DNA from 3 places in the Brevibacterium sp. 1718 genome. Region 2 is predicted to be linked to each of the others. Evidence: predicted binding sites of a transcription regulator. Region 2 holds the regulator's gene; each other region holds the start of a gene.
The links. Region 2 encodes HrcA, which represses chaperone genes, less so after heat shock. Its sites were predicted from a motif close to TTNGCACTCGNNNNNNNCGAGTGCNAA; they were not measured.

Region 1 (4,840 bases), 1.2 Mb from region 2:
GAGGTGGCCGACCTCGTGAGAATGGCCGGACAACTTCAACAGCGCTTCGACGACGGCTTCCCGGCCCGTGTGGGTCTCGACGTCGGAAGGGTGAACGACCTGGAGCACGCAATCGTCGGCGATCACCTCGTTGAGTGCTTCTCTGTCGCCGTTGAAGAGATTCTCCTCGAACGTTGCAACGAAGACGTTCTTCGGACTGTTTCCGCAGGCGTCGGTTCCGGTGAAGGTCATGGACCCAGCCTATGCGGGCCCGAGCGGTGTCACAACGGGTCGGCGGGCCGCCTCGGCGATGATGGTCGCCGACGCACGACGAGCGGACACTTCCGCGTGAACGATCTGACCGTCGGGCCGGGACCCGAGAGTCCGAGCACGAAATCGGCCGTGCCGGCACCTTTGCGGGCACCGGCACGGCCGATCGAACAAGCGGTGGCTATCAGAAGCCCATGCCGCCCATTCCACCCATTCCGTCCATACCGGCAGCTGCGTCTGCACCTGCGGCGGCCTTTTCGGGCTTGTCGGCGACGACCGACTCGGTGGTGAGGAACAGACCGGCGATCGAGGCGGCGTTCTGCAGGGCAGAGCGGGTCACCTTGACCGGGTCGTTGATGCCGGCGGCCAGCAGGTCCTCGTACTCACCGGTGGCGGCGTTGAGACCGAATCCGGCTTCGAGGTTGGCGACCTTGTCGGCAACCACACCGGCTTCGAGGCCGGCGTTCGTGGCGATCTGCTTCAGCGGGGCTTCGATGGCAACCTTGACGATGTTGGCACCGGTGGCCTCGTCTCCCTCGAGTGCGAGGTCGGCGAATGCGGCCTTGCCAGCCTGGATGAGCGAGACGCCGCCACCGGCGACGATTCCCTCTTCCACAGCAGCCTTGGCGTTGCGCACGGCATCTTCGATGCGGTGCTTGGTTTCCTTGAGCTCAACCTCGGTGGCGGCTCCGGCCTTGATGACTGCAACACCGCCGGCCAGCTTGGCCAGACGTTCCTGCAGCTTCTCACGGTCGTAGTCGGAGTCCGAGTTCTCGATCTCGGCGCGGATCTGAGCGACCCGTCCGGCGATCTCCTCGGCGTCTCCGGCGCCCTCGACGATGGTGGTCTCGTCCTTGGTGATGACGACCTTGCGGGCGGTGCCCAGGAGATCGGTGGTCACGCTGTCGAGCTTGAGCCCGACTTCCTCGGACACGACCTGGCCACCGGTGAGGATGGCGATGTCGGCGAGCTGAGCCTTGCGACGGTCACCGAAGCCCGGAGCCTTGACGGCCACGGACTTGAAGGTGCCCTTGAGCTTGTTCAGCACCAGGACGGCCAGGGCTTCGCCCTCGACGTCTTCGGCGATGATGAACAGCGGCTTGTTGGACTGCTGGACCTTCTCGAGGACGGGCAGCAGGTCCTTCACGTTCGAGATCTTGGAGTTGACGATGAGGATGTAGGGATCCTCAAGGACAGCTTCCTGGCGATCGGTGTCGGTGACGAAGTAACCGGAGATGTAGCCCTTGTCGAAGCGCATACCCTCGGTCAGTTCGAGCTCGAGTCCGAAGGTGTTGGACTCCTCGACGGTGACGACGCCTTCCTTGCCGACCTTGTCGATGGCCTCGGCGATCAGTTCACCGATTGCGGGATCTCCGGCGGAGATGCCAGCGGTAGCGGCGATCTGTTCCTTGGTCTCGATGTCGATGGCGTTGTTCAGCAGGACGTTCGTGACGGCTTCAACGGCCTTCTCGATGCCTCGCTTGAGGCTGAGCGGATCAGCACCGGCTGCCACGTTGCGCAGGCCTTCGCGGACGAGGGCCTGTGCGAGCACGGTTGCGGTGGTGGTTCCGTCGCCTGCGACGTCGTCAGTTTTCTTGGCGACTTCCTTGACGAGTTCGGCGCCGATCTTCTCGTAGGGGTCCTCGAGTTCGATCTCCTTGGCAATGGAGACGCCATCGTTGGTGATGGTCGGTGCGCCCCACTGCTTTTCGAGCACGACATTGCGACCGCGGGGTCCAAGGGTCACCTTGACCGCGTCCGCAAGCTGGTTGAGGCCAGCTTCGAGTCCTCGACGAGCTTCTTCGTCGAATGCAATCATCTTTGCCATAGTGGCTTAGATCCTCCCTGATGGAGTGGAGTGGGAATCCAGAGCAGTCATCAACGCCCGCGACGGCAGAGAGTGTGTCCGCATGTTCCATTCCACATATGGACCACGCTCTCGAGACGACTGGTGGGAACCCATCGGTTTTCACCAGTACTAGATTTAGCACTCTCCCCATGCGAGTGCAAATGTTTGTCGCCCGCCAAGATGGGCGAGGGCAGTTCAGATCCGCGAGTTGTCGGCGCGCGATGGAGGCGCAGCGGGCAGTTCGGCCCAGCGCGAAACGCTTGGCGCAGGCCCGATTGCCCACGATTTCGAACAGCCCAGTTTAGGGCGAGTAGCCCTGTTTTCAACATGGGCTGCTCAACTCACACTGGGCTGAATCGAAGTCCAGGCGCGCGGGTGCACCCGACGCGGCCCCCGCGCCCCGCGGGCACTGAAAAGCGCCGAGCAGTTGCCTGCTCGGCGCTTCCCCCGTGCGGTTGGCGCCGGTCGGCCCGAAGGCCGTTCCGACTCCCCGCCGCAGCGGATCAGAAAACTGTGCTGACAGCAGCCAGTCTCAGAGGAGGGTGACGGACTCCGCCTGAGGACCCTTTTGTCCTTCTCCAACTTCGAACTGAACCTGCTGGCCCTCTTCGAGAGAGCGGTAGCCGTCCATCTGGATTGCGCTCCAGTGAACGAACACGTCCTGGTTGTCGCCTTCAAGGGTGATGAATCCATAGCCCTTTTCAGCGTTGAACCACTTGACGGTACCTTGTGCCATTACTTCTCCATACAGTGCAGTGCCATTGAAATCCCGCATCGCAGCCGCGATCAGATGACCCCACCCGAGATACGGAAGCTAGTAAAACTCAACTGACCCCGCGACTTCTCTCATTGACCTCTAGAGAATAATCTCGGTGAAGCACGAATAGAACACAAGGTGCTGTGCTTGCCTAGCTGTTGCAACTCTACCGCAGGCACGCATCCCGCCTAGAGTGGTTCAGCACTGTTATAGATTCGTTATCTAAGGGTTTCTGCCCAGTTCACAGCAGGGATCGCGGCGAATGAAATCAGACCGTTCGGTCAGAAATTCGCCGAGGCGGCCCGCACGGTCACGACCCGACCGCAACCGAGGAGTCCCGCCGACTCATGCCCTTACGACCGAAGCGGCCGAGCCCGAACCGATCCCGCCGACTCAGCTGCGCTGCCGCGCCGCCGAACCGCATAGGATCACTCCGAGTCCCCGCCTTCGCTGGACTCGGGTCCGCGATCGGCGATGTCCGAACAGATGACGACGGTGACGTCGGCTTCGAAGTCGGACGAGGCCTCCGTGGCAGAGACTCCCAGCGACTTGGCGACGAGCTTGGCCTGGGACGCGTTCTCTTCGCCGTTGTAGTACACGGTCGAATCAGTGAGGTTCGTCGAATAGTTGCCGACCTGCCCGAGTTTCCAGCCCTTCTCCTCGACCGCCTCGGAGAACTTCTTCGCAGCACCGGAGACGCCGGAGCCGTTGAGCACGTCGACGGTGATCGAGTCGTCTGCGACGCTGACCTCGCTCTCACTCGGCGAGGGTTCGGCCGACGCCGATTCGGAGGCCGGAGGGTCGGCGATCTTCGACTCGGGATTGCCCATCGAGGAGAAGATGATGTTGATGGCGGCCACGACCAGCAGGACGGCGACCAGGGCGAGGATGATGACCAGCGAGATGGCACCGATGTTCGACGACGCCGCGGACTCCTGTCGATGGGCACCGCTGCGCCGGCCGGGCTCGATCTCGTCGAATTCGTCGGTCATGTCTACCTCGAGACGCGGGCTTGGGCGCGTTCGCTCTGCCGCGTGCTGCGGATTCGGCGAAGGCGCTTGACCAGCATGGGGTCGCTGGCCAGAGCTGCAGGGTTGTCGAGAAGCGAGTTCAGTATCTGGAAGTAGCTGGTGGCTGACATATCGAAGCGCTCACGGATCGCGTGGTCCTTGGCGCCTCCGTATTTCCACCACCGCCGCTCGAACTCCAAAACGGCCACCTCGAGCTCGCTCAGTTCTGAGGTGTCGTCGTTCGGCGGCATAGAGGTTGTGCTCCTTCGAGAGGTGTCTGTGCTTCTATATTATCGCCCGATCGGCGGTACTGAAATTTCCGGCGCGCCGCCGCGGATGTGAGGTCGGTCCCCGAACGGCCCAAGTCAGTCCCCAACTAACCGCACCACCCCGCCGCACGGCACCGGATCGGTGGCCATGACGACGGGGTGAAGAGAACGACCTTCGCCGAGGCGGGGCCGCCTCGGCGAACCGGGTGACCCGATCACGAGGATCGGATCGGCCCCACATTCGACCGCAAGAGCAGGGCCGCCTCGGCGGGGAAAAGGATCAGCGGATGCGGATATTGACCTGCTTGATCTGGGTGAATCCTTCGAGCATGCCTTCCAGCGATGCCTCTCGCCCGAATCCGGAGGTCTTCATGCCGCCGTAAGACTGGCCGGCCAGCTGGCCGCCGCCCTGGTTGACCTGAACCCAGCCGGATTCGATCCGGTTGGCCATGGTCAGGGCCGCGTCGACGTCCTTGGTGAAGACGAAGGCCGCGAGTCCGAAGTCGGAGTCGTTGGCCATGTCGATGACCTCGTCGATGTCCTTCCACGGGATGACCGAGAGGACGGGGCCGAAGATCTCTTCACGGCTGGTCTGCCAGTCGTTCTTCGCCTTCGAGAAGATCACGGGAGCGTGGTAGAAGCCGGGTTCGCCGACTTCCAGCGAATCGGAGCCGTCGTAGGCGATCTCGACGCCGTCCATCGACTT
Region 2 (4,840 bases):
CTCGGTCGAGATCTGGGCACGCGGTGTCTCTTCGCCGCGCAGTTCGGCGAGTTTCTCGAGCAGTTCACGCTGTTCGTCGTCGAGTTTGTCCGGGGTGAGGACGTCGACGGTGATGAGCATGTCGCCGCGGGTCTCCGAACGCAGGCGGGCGGCTCCGAGCCCGGGAAGTTTGACGATGGTGCCGGACTGGGTGCCGGCGGCGATGGTGAGGTCCTGAGTGCCGTCGAAGGTCTCGAACGGGATGGTCGCACCCAGGGTCGCTGCGGTCATCGGCACGGAGACGGCGGCCCGGAGGTTGTCGCCGTCGCGCTGGAAGACCTCGTGGCGGGTGACCATGACCTCGACGAAGAGGTCACCGGCGGGTCCGCCTCCGGGGCCGACTTCACCCTGGCTGCTCAGCTGGATGCGGGTGCCGTCGGAGACCCCGGCGGGGATCCGGATCTTCATGGTCCGCTGTTTGCGCACTCGTCCGTCGCCCTGGCAGTTGAGGCAGGGGTTCGGGATGACGGTGCCGAAGCCGTGGCAGGAGTTGCAGGTCTGGTTCGTGACCATCTGACCCAGCAGGGTCCGGGTCATGCGCTGGACGCTGCCGGCTCCGTGGCACAGCGAGCAGGTCTCGATCTTCGTGCCTTCCTGCGTGCCGGCGCCCGAACAGGTGTCGCAGACGACTGCAGTGGTGACATCGAGGTCGACGGTGCCGCCGAAGGCCGCGGTCTTCAGGTCGATATTGACTCCGACGAGGGCATCCTTGCCGCGCTGGGTGCGCGGGATCGGACCCCCGGCCTGACCGCCGCCGCCGCCGAAGAAGGTCTCGAAGATGTCGCCGAATCCGCCGAATCCGCCGCCGGCCGGGAAGCCCTGACCGTTCTCGCCGCCGCCCATATCGTAGTTGCGGCGCTTCTCCGGGTCGGAGAGCACATCGTAGGCCAGTGAGATGGCCTTGAATTCGTCCTCGTGACCGGGATTGACGTCCGGGTGGTACTTGCGTGCCAGCTTCCGGTACGACGACTTGATCTCAGCCGCGGAAGCATCTTTGGACACTCCGAGTGTTTCATAGTGATCGGCCACAGAAACTTCTCTCTCCCTGACGTAGTGGTCTTCTCTGTTCGTGGTGGTGGCTGCGTCCTTGCGCGGTGCTCACCGGTGATGCGCTGCCCGCCTGCGGGTGCCCCTGGTCGATGTCAAGGGACCTACCCTCGATCGAGGATCGAGGACACGTATTTGGCGACGGCACGGACTGCCGAGATCGTCGTCGGATAGTCCATTCGGGTCGGGCCGAGCACTGCCAGTCTGGCCGAGGAACCCGCGTCATGACCATATTCGGCGGCGACGACGGAAGTCGAGCTGAATGATTCGTGAGTATTCTCACGCCCGATGCGCACGCTGATCTCCTCGGGGTCTTCTGCCATCGAGGTGAGCAGCCTGAGCAGGACGACCTGTTCTTCGAAGGCTTCGAGGATCGGGGCCATCTTCTCTCCGAATTCGCTTCCGGAGCGGGCGAGGTTCGCGGTGCCGGCCATGATGATGCGCTCTTCACGCGTCGCGGCCACGAGGTCGACGACGGCGGCTCTGACCTGTTTGAGCCCGGAGTCGTCACGAGCGGTCGGCTCACTCGATTCGGTGGCGGTCGCCTCGGCGGCGGGGGCCGATCCGAAGACCTGCGCGAGTGTGCGTCCGGCGAATTCGGCGTTGATCTGATCGCGCAGTCCGCGGACGGCGTCTTCGTCGAGCGGGCTCGGGGTGATCACGGTCTTCTGCTCGACCTGGCCGGCATCGGTGATGAGGACGACGAGGATCCGGCCGGGCCCGAGACCGACGATCTCGATGTGCTTGATGCGCGCCCGCGACACCGTCGGGTATTGGATGAGCGCGACCTGTCGGGTGAGGCCGGAGAGGACGCGGACGGTGCGGTCGAGCATCTCGTCGAGATCGACGTCGCCGTCGATGAGCTGGAAGATCGCGCGCCGCTCGGCGGTGGTCAGCGGTTTGAACTCGTCGATCCGGTCGACGAACATCCGGTAGCCGAGGTCGGTGGGGATCCGTCCGGCAGAGGTGTGGGGCTGGGCGATATAGCCCTCTTGTTCGAGCGCGGCCATATCGTTGCGGATCGTGGCGGGAGAGACGCCGAGGGTGTGGCGCTGGACGATCGCCTTCGATCCCACGGGTTCGTTGGTGGCGACGAAGTCCTCGATGATGGCGCGCAGCACCTGTGCACGTCTGCTGTCGTTCATCGCGGATCTCCTCTCCGTCTCGCCGATCCATCGCGGTCCAGTGCCTGCGCTTGGCACTCTGTGAGTCTGAGTGCCAATTCTACGCCTCTCGTTCCCGGAATTCATTTCAGGGGTGGCCTGCGGGTCTGCACGCCTGCGGGACCGTCCTTGATTATGGTGGGTGCCCGTGAATGCTTTTGATCGATATGGTCCCGATGTGCTCTCCGGTTCCTCCCCGTCGTCGCACCGCCCGAAGAAGTCCCGTCAGGTCGAGCTCGGCCTGGGCATGGTTCTCGAGGATGCGATGAGCGGCTATGTCGGCGCTGTCGTCGGCGCTGAGAAGACCACGGCCGGTGTCGTCGTCAAGCTCGAAGATCGCGTCGGCAAGGTACGTGCCTTTCCCCTGGGGCCGGGCTTCCTCCTCGAGGGCCAGCCCGTCGATGTGCAGCTGCCGAAGAAGAAGGCGCAGCAGCCCGGACGGACGGCCTCGGGGTCTCGCGCCGTGGTCGGAGCGAAGGCTCGGGTGGCTCGTGGGTCGCGGATCTGGGTCGAGGGCAAGCACGACGCCGAACTCGTCGAGAAGATCTGGGGCGATGATCTGCGCATCGAAGGCGTCGTCGTCGAACCCCTGGGCGGTCTCGATGATGTCGCCGACAAGCTCGAGGCCTTCGGTCCGGATCGGGACCATCGAGTCGGTGTCCTCGCCGACCATCTGGTGAGTGGGACGAAGGAATCGAAGATCGCCGAGGCGGTCCGTGCCGATCCGCGCTACCGCGATGTCGTCCACATCATCGGTCACCCGTACGTCGATATCTGGCAGGCGGTGAAACCCCATGTCGTCGGCATCCGCGAATGGCCGGTCGTCCCCCGCGGTGAGGATTGGAAGACGGGAATACTGCGTCGCATCGGATGGCCGCACGCCGACCATCGGGATGTTGCCCGCGGGTGGGTGCGCATCCTCGGGAAGGTGAGCACCATCGCCGACGTCGAACCGACGCTGTCGGGTCGCGTCGAGGAGCTCATCGACTTCGTCACCGTCGGGTGAGAGTCGTCGGTGGTGCGGCGCGGTGGAGCGTCATGGTCACGCGGAGCTGTCGGCGTGTGCCGAATCTGTCACAGGAGTGAGGCTTTCCCGACATCCTCGGGACACCTGGCTCGGCTAGGGTGAATGGCAAGCACTCTTCGAAAGGATCCCCATGTCGTACCACCCCGAGCAGCCGGGCAGCCGACCGATGCCGCCGAACTACTCCCAGGCCTCCGGTTCGCAGCAGCCCTACGCGCCGCAGGGCCAGCAGTATTCGCAGCCGCAGACGCACAGCGGTCAGCCGGGCTACGGTGGGCAGTCGGGGTATGGTTCGCAGCAGGCGTACGGCGCTCAGCCGAACTACGGGCGCCAGCCGGGATACGGCGCACAGCCGGGATACGGTATGCCGCAGATGCACAACCCGGCGATGTTCGACTCCCGCTCCCTGCCTGAGCAGGCCTACGGACCCGGCTCCGAGCGGTTCTGGATGGCCCACGAACCCGACCGGACCACGGCATTGTGGACCCACCTCGGCTCGCTCATCTTCGGCTTCATGCCGCTCATCATGTTCCTTGTGAAGAAGGACGGATCGCCGTTCGTCCGCGAGCACTCACGTCAGGGTCTCAACGCGATGATCACGAACACGATCGTCACCTTCGGTGCGCTCTTCGTCTTCGGCTTCGTCGGTTTCATCCTGGCACTGGTGACCTTCGGGATCGGCATCATCGTCATGTATGCGGCGCTCATCGTTCCGCTCGTCTACTGCGTCTTCTACATCATCGCGGCCGTCGCAGCGAACAAGGGTGAGGGGTATAAGTTCCCGCTCACCATCAATTTCGTGAAGTGACCATTCCCGCTCACCCCGGATTCTCTGGGGCTGCCCGGACTCTCTGGGTTAGTGTGGAGTGATCGCACACTCTGAAGGGACTCTCATGTCGGACAACCCGCAGCAGCCGAACAACGGACAGTCACAGCCGATGCCTCCGAACTATTCCCCGCAGTCGGGCTCGCAGCAGCCGTACACCCAGCAGCCACAGCAGGGTTCGCAGCCGCAGCAGAGCGGTCCGGCCCAGTACGGCTCCCAGCCGCAGACCCCTCAGCAGGGATCGCAGCCGGGCTATGGCTCGCAACCCCAACCCGGGTACGGCTCCCAGCCGCAGAATCCGGCCTCCGGATCTCAGCAGCAGAACCCTCAGCAGCAGTATGGTTCCCAACCGGGCTACGGTTCGCAGCAGGCAGGCGGCGCCCAGCAGCCGTACGGTTCTCAGCAGCCCTACAGCGCTCCGCAGGGACACCCTCAGCCCGGTTACGGATTCCAGGGAGCATCGTCGGCGCAGTCGGCTGCCGCAGGAGTGCCCATGGGGGCCGAACTGCCGGATGCGGCCTACGGCCCGAATTCGCTCGGATTCTGGAATGCAGATCAGAGTGAACGGACGACCGCACTGTGGTCGCACCTCGCTCACGCCGCCACCTATGTCGTCGGTGTCGGCTGGATCGTCACGCTCATCCTCTTCATCATCAACAAGGACAAGTCGCCGTTCCTCCGCCATCATGGCGCACAGTCGCTGAATCTGCTGATCATCGGCGTCATCGCGGCGTTCGGCAT
Region 3 (4,840 bases), 870 kb from region 2:
GTGCTGGTGAACCCGAACCCGAGGTGACCCCGAACGCGGACGAAGAGTTCCCGTCGCTGGATTTCTTCCATGACACCGCCTCCGAGGCGGGAGTCCGTCGCATCGTCCAGATCGGCTGCGACCTTCCGGCAGCCCGGTGGACGACTGCGCTCGTGGCTTCCCAGTATTCAGGCACCCCCGCCGAGGCGGCCACGGAGGTGGGATCCCTCGCCGAGGCGGCCGACCCCCGTACTGTGCCCGGCCCTCCTGCCGAGGGACGGACGTGGATGATCGGCGGGGCCGCCCTCCACCCGAACGAAGCCCCGCGGCTGGCCGAGCGCGGCCTGCTCGATGACGCTCTCACCGAGATCGAATCGCTCGTGAGCTCGCATGAGCGCATGCGCGTGGTGGGGGAGACCGGTCTCGACTACTTCCGCACGGCAGAAGAGGGAGTTGCCGAACAGCAGCGCTCCTTCCGAGCTCATATCGAGATCGCCAAGCGCACCGGACGTGCACTGCAGATCCACGATCGGGAGGCACACGCCGATGTGCTGCGCATCCTCAAGGAGGAAGGCGCTCCCGAGGTCACGATCTTCCACTGCTACTCCGGCGACGAGGCGATGGCCCGCGAATGTGCGGCCGAAGGCTATTACATGTCCTTCGCCGGCAACCTCACGTTCAAGAACGCCGACGAGCTGCGGCGGGCCGCGGCGGCCGCTCCACTGGAGCTCCTGCTGACGGAGACCGACGCACCCTTCCTCACCCCGCACCCGCATCGCGGTAAGCCGGGAGGTCCATACCTCACGGCGGTCACGGCGCGGAAACTCGCCGAGGTGCGCGGGATGAGCGAAGAGGATCTGTGCGCGGCCGTGTGGAACAACGCGGAGCGGGCCCTCGGCAGCTGGGACTGAGCCGGGCTCAGCCCTTCGTTCTGTGAGCGAGATAACGGGACGCAGCGCCGCCTCGGCGGGGGAATGTCACGATCGGGAATGCCCCGGAAACACGGGGAACTCCAGGTCAGACACGCCCTCAGGAAACTCACACCGTTACATTTCCGTGATATTTTGCGAACCGTGTAACGAATCGGTTACAGTGAACAGGTCGATAAACTCTGCTCAGGGATATTTTTGTGATTGATTTTCTGAAGAACCGCAAGGTTCAGATCGCTGCACAGGCGGTCGTGATCACCGGACTCGTCGGTGGCACGGGCGCGGTTGTGACCATGAACAAGCCCGTGACCTTGGAGGTCAACGGACAGGCCGAAGAGATCCGAACCTTCGGAGGAACGGTCGGGGACATCCTCGACAGCCACGAAATCGATGTCGACAAGCGCGACCAGGTCAAGCCCGGTGTGGGCACCAAGGTCGACCGTGATATGACGATCACCGTCAACACGGCGAAGAAGGTTGCGCTGTCCGTCGATGGCAAAGAGACGAACGAATGGACCAATGCGAACACCGTGGGTCAGGCTCTGGCCGACCTCGGTGTCGACGCGAAGGGCGCCGACCTCAACGCGAAGGCCAGCCAGCGTCTGAAGGACGAAGGCAATGACATTGAGGTGACCACGTCGAAGGACCTCACCGTCGTCGCCGACGGCAAGGACCACAAGGTCTCGGCCGCTGTGGGCACCGCCAAGGAAGCCCTCAAGGACACGGGCGTCAAGCTCGACAAGGACGACTTCCTGTCCGTGCCGATGTCCGCCGAGGTCTCCGACGGCCAGGTGCTGACCGTCAACCGCGTGAAGAACGACACCGTCAAGGACAAGCAGGCCATCAAGGCCAAGGTCGAGACCAAGAAGTCCGATTCCCTCTACGAGGGTGAGACCAAGGTCGAGACCGAAGGCAAGGACGGCGAGAAGCAGGTCACCTACAAGGTCAAGACGATCAACGGCGAAGAGGTCAAGAAGGAGAAGAAGGACGAGAAGGTCCTCTCCGAACCCAAGACCAAGGTCGTCATCCAGGGCACCAAGAAGAAGGAGGAGCCGGCTGACACCGGCGGTTCCGACTCGGGTGACTCCGGCGATTCCGGTTCGGGCGACTCCGGTGACTCCGGTGACTCGAGCACCGGCGGCGGCTCCGGCAGCGGTTCCATGTCCACCGCCGAGATCAAGGCGATGCTCGGCGGACCCGGTTCCAAGTGGTACTCGGTCGTCGAGTGCGAATCGAACTTCGATCCGAAGGCTTCGAACGGCACCCACTTCGGTCTGTTCCAGTTCCTGCCCTCGACCTGGCAGGCCATGGGCGGCAGCGGCAATCCGTCGGATGCCAGCCCGCAGGAGCAGTTCCAGCGCGCCAAGAAGCTCCAGGCTGAAGCCGGCTGGGGACAGTGGGCCTGCGCCTGATCTGAGATCAGGTTCGCAGTAACCGACTGAGCGCCTGTATAGGCCATGAACTCTGGCCGTCATTGACAACAGATATCGACAACTGAGCTGAGGCGGTCAGCAAGGAGCGTGGGCCCCGAGGAGAGATCCTCGGGGCCCACGCTTTTCGGTGCCCCGCTGCCCCGGCTTCCGGGGCCCAATCTGAACTTTCGCCCAGAGCATGACGAATTGCTGGCACTCAAGTTGACCGAGTGCTAAGAGCGTTCTAGAGTCAGAATTAGCACTAGCACTCATTGAGTGCCAGTTTCATGAGACGGTCGAATCGCTCGGCACCCGCGACGACGAGAGGTTCATGGCATAAGCCGCCGTCTGACTCGATGAAATAGAACCCAGCGAAGGGAGAGGGCCCGATATGTCGGTCTCCATCAAGCCACTCGAAGATCGGATTGTCATCCGTCAGGTCGAAGCAGAACAGACTACCGCCAGTGGTCTGGTCATTCCCGAAACCGCCAAGGAAAAGCCTCAGGAAGGCGAAGTTGTCGCAGTGGGCCCGGGCCGTGTTGCTGACAACGGTAACCGCGTGCCGGTCGACGTCGCCGTCGGCGACAAGGTCATCTACTCCAAGTACGGAGGCACCGAAGTCAAGTACGCAGGCGAAGAGTTCCTCGTGCTCTCGGCTCGCGACGTGCTCGCCGTCATCGGCTGAATCCCCTGAACAACTACTTCACTGACAGGAGGACGAATGCCTAAATCATTGGAATTCAACGACGAAGCCCGTCGTGCACTCGAAAAGGGTGTCAACACCCTGGCCGACACCGTCAAGGTGACGCTGGGACCCAAGGGCCGCAACGTCGTGCTCGACAAGAAGTGGGGCGCCCCCACCATCACGAACGATGGTGTGACCATCGCCCGTGAGGTCGAGGTCGACGATCCTTACGAGAACCTCGGCGCACAGCTGGCCAAGGAAGTTGCCACCAAGACCAACGACATCGCCGGTGACGGAACCACCACCGCGACCGTTCTCGCTCAGGCCTTCGTCAACGAAGGACTGCGCAACGTTGCCGCAGGTGCCGCACCCGGACAGCTCAAGCGCGGCATCGAGACCGCCGTCGAGGCCGTCTCGCAGCAGCTGGGCGCGATCGCCCGCGACGTCGCCGACTCCTCGGAGATCGCACACGTCGCCGGTCTGTCGGCTCAGTCGCCTGAGATCGGCAAGCTCATCGCCGATGCCTTCGACAAGGTGGGCAAGGACGGCGTCATCACGATCGACGAGTCGCAGGCCGCGTCCGTCGAACTCGAGATCACCGAAGGAATGCAGTTCGACAAGGGCTTCCTGTCGCCGCACTTCGTGACCGATGCCGATCGCCAGGAGGCTGTGCTCTCCGACGCTCTCATCCTCATCAACCAGGGCAAGATCTCCAACATCCAGGAGCTCCTGCCCGTCCTCGAGAAGGTGCAGCAGGCAGGCAAGCCGCTGTTCATCATCGCCGAGGACATCGAGGGTGAAGCTCTGTCGACCCTGGTCGTCAATAAGCTGCGCGGAATCATCAACGTCGCCGCCGTCAAGGCTCCCGGCTTCGGTGACCGTCGCAAGGCCATCCTCGAGGACCTCGCCGTCCTCACCGGTGGCCAGGTCGTCACCCCGGACATGGGCATGAAGCTCGACCAGGTCACCCTGGAAGAGCTCGGCAACGCCCGCACCATCACCGTCACCAAGGACAACACCACCATCATCGATGGTGCCGGTGCCGACGATGCTGTTGCCGGTCGTGTCGCTCAGATCCGCGCCGAGGTCGAGAACACCGATTCCGACTGGGACCGCGAGAAGCTGCAGGAGCGCTTGGCCAAGCTCTCCGGCGGAGTCGCCGTCATCAAGGTCGGCGCCGCCACCGAGGTGGAGCTCAAGGAGCGCAAGCACCGCGTCGAAGACGCCGTGTCCGCTACTCGAGCCGCCATCGAAGAGGGAGTCGTCGCCGGCGGTGGATCGGCTCTGATCCACGCTGCGAAGGTCCTCGACGGCAACGACCTCGGTCTGTCCGGTGACGCACTCACCGGTGCCGAGATCGTCAAGCGCGGAGTCGTCCAGCCGCTGCGCTGGATCGCCGCCAACGCGGGCCAGGACGGCTACGTCGTCGTCGCCAAGGTCCAGGACCTCGAGTCCGGCCAGGGCTACAACGCCGCCATCGACGAATACGGCGACCTCATCGGCGCCGGAATCATCGACCCCGTCAAGGTCACCCGTTCGGCGCTGCGCAACGCCGCTTCGATCGCCGCCCTGGTTCTCACCACCGAGACTCTGGTCGTCGAGAAGAAGGACGAGGAGGACGAAGCCTGAGCCATTCGCTCGGACTGAGTCGTCTCTGACCACGACAGTGGCCCGGAACATCACGTTCCGGGCCACTGTCGCATTCATCGGCGTATTCACCCTCACCGAGGCGGCCGCCGCTTATTCAACGCATTCTGAGTGGCTGTATCCGAGCCTGACCTTGGCGTCGGCTTGAACGCGAACGTATTCACCTCGGAGACAGGTGCTGTTCACGA

Region 1: the regulator HrcA is predicted to act here: its motif matches at 2,234-2,260, upstream of groL (chaperonin GroEL).
Region 3: the regulator HrcA is predicted to act here: its motif matches at 2,531-2,557, upstream of groES (co-chaperone GroES).

The regions. Positions count from the first base shown of each region.
Region 1 covers NZ_CP186550.1:3,445,314-3,450,153, forward strand. Annotated here, with positions in the region: gene ACOZ9V_RS15540 (DUF4440 domain-containing protein) at 1-231, opposite strand, end outside; gene groL (chaperonin GroEL) at 434-2,077, opposite strand; gene ACOZ9V_RS15550 (cold-shock protein) at 2,631-2,834, opposite strand; gene ACOZ9V_RS15555 (LytR C-terminal domain-containing protein) at 3,284-3,847, opposite strand; gene ACOZ9V_RS15560 (DUF3263 domain-containing protein) at 3,850-4,116, opposite strand; gene ACOZ9V_RS15565 (aldehyde dehydrogenase family protein) at 4,415-4,840, opposite strand, start outside.
Region 2 covers NZ_CP186550.1:2,291,809-2,296,648, forward strand. Annotated here, with positions in the region: gene dnaJ (molecular chaperone DnaJ) at 1-1,068, opposite strand, end outside; gene hrcA (heat-inducible transcriptional repressor HrcA) at 1,191-2,231, opposite strand; gene ACOZ9V_RS10365 (DUF3097 family protein) at 2,392-3,255, shown strand; gene ACOZ9V_RS10370 (DUF4870 domain-containing protein) at 3,407-4,081, shown strand; gene ACOZ9V_RS10375 (DUF4870 domain-containing protein) at 4,167-4,840, shown strand, end outside.
Region 3 covers NZ_CP186550.1:3,163,472-3,168,311, reverse strand. Annotated here, with positions in the region: gene ACOZ9V_RS14235 (TatD family hydrolase) at 1-890, shown strand, start outside; gene ACOZ9V_RS14230 (resuscitation-promoting factor) at 1,109-2,320, shown strand; gene groES (co-chaperone GroES) at 2,712-3,005, shown strand; gene groL (chaperonin GroEL) at 3,042-4,634, shown strand.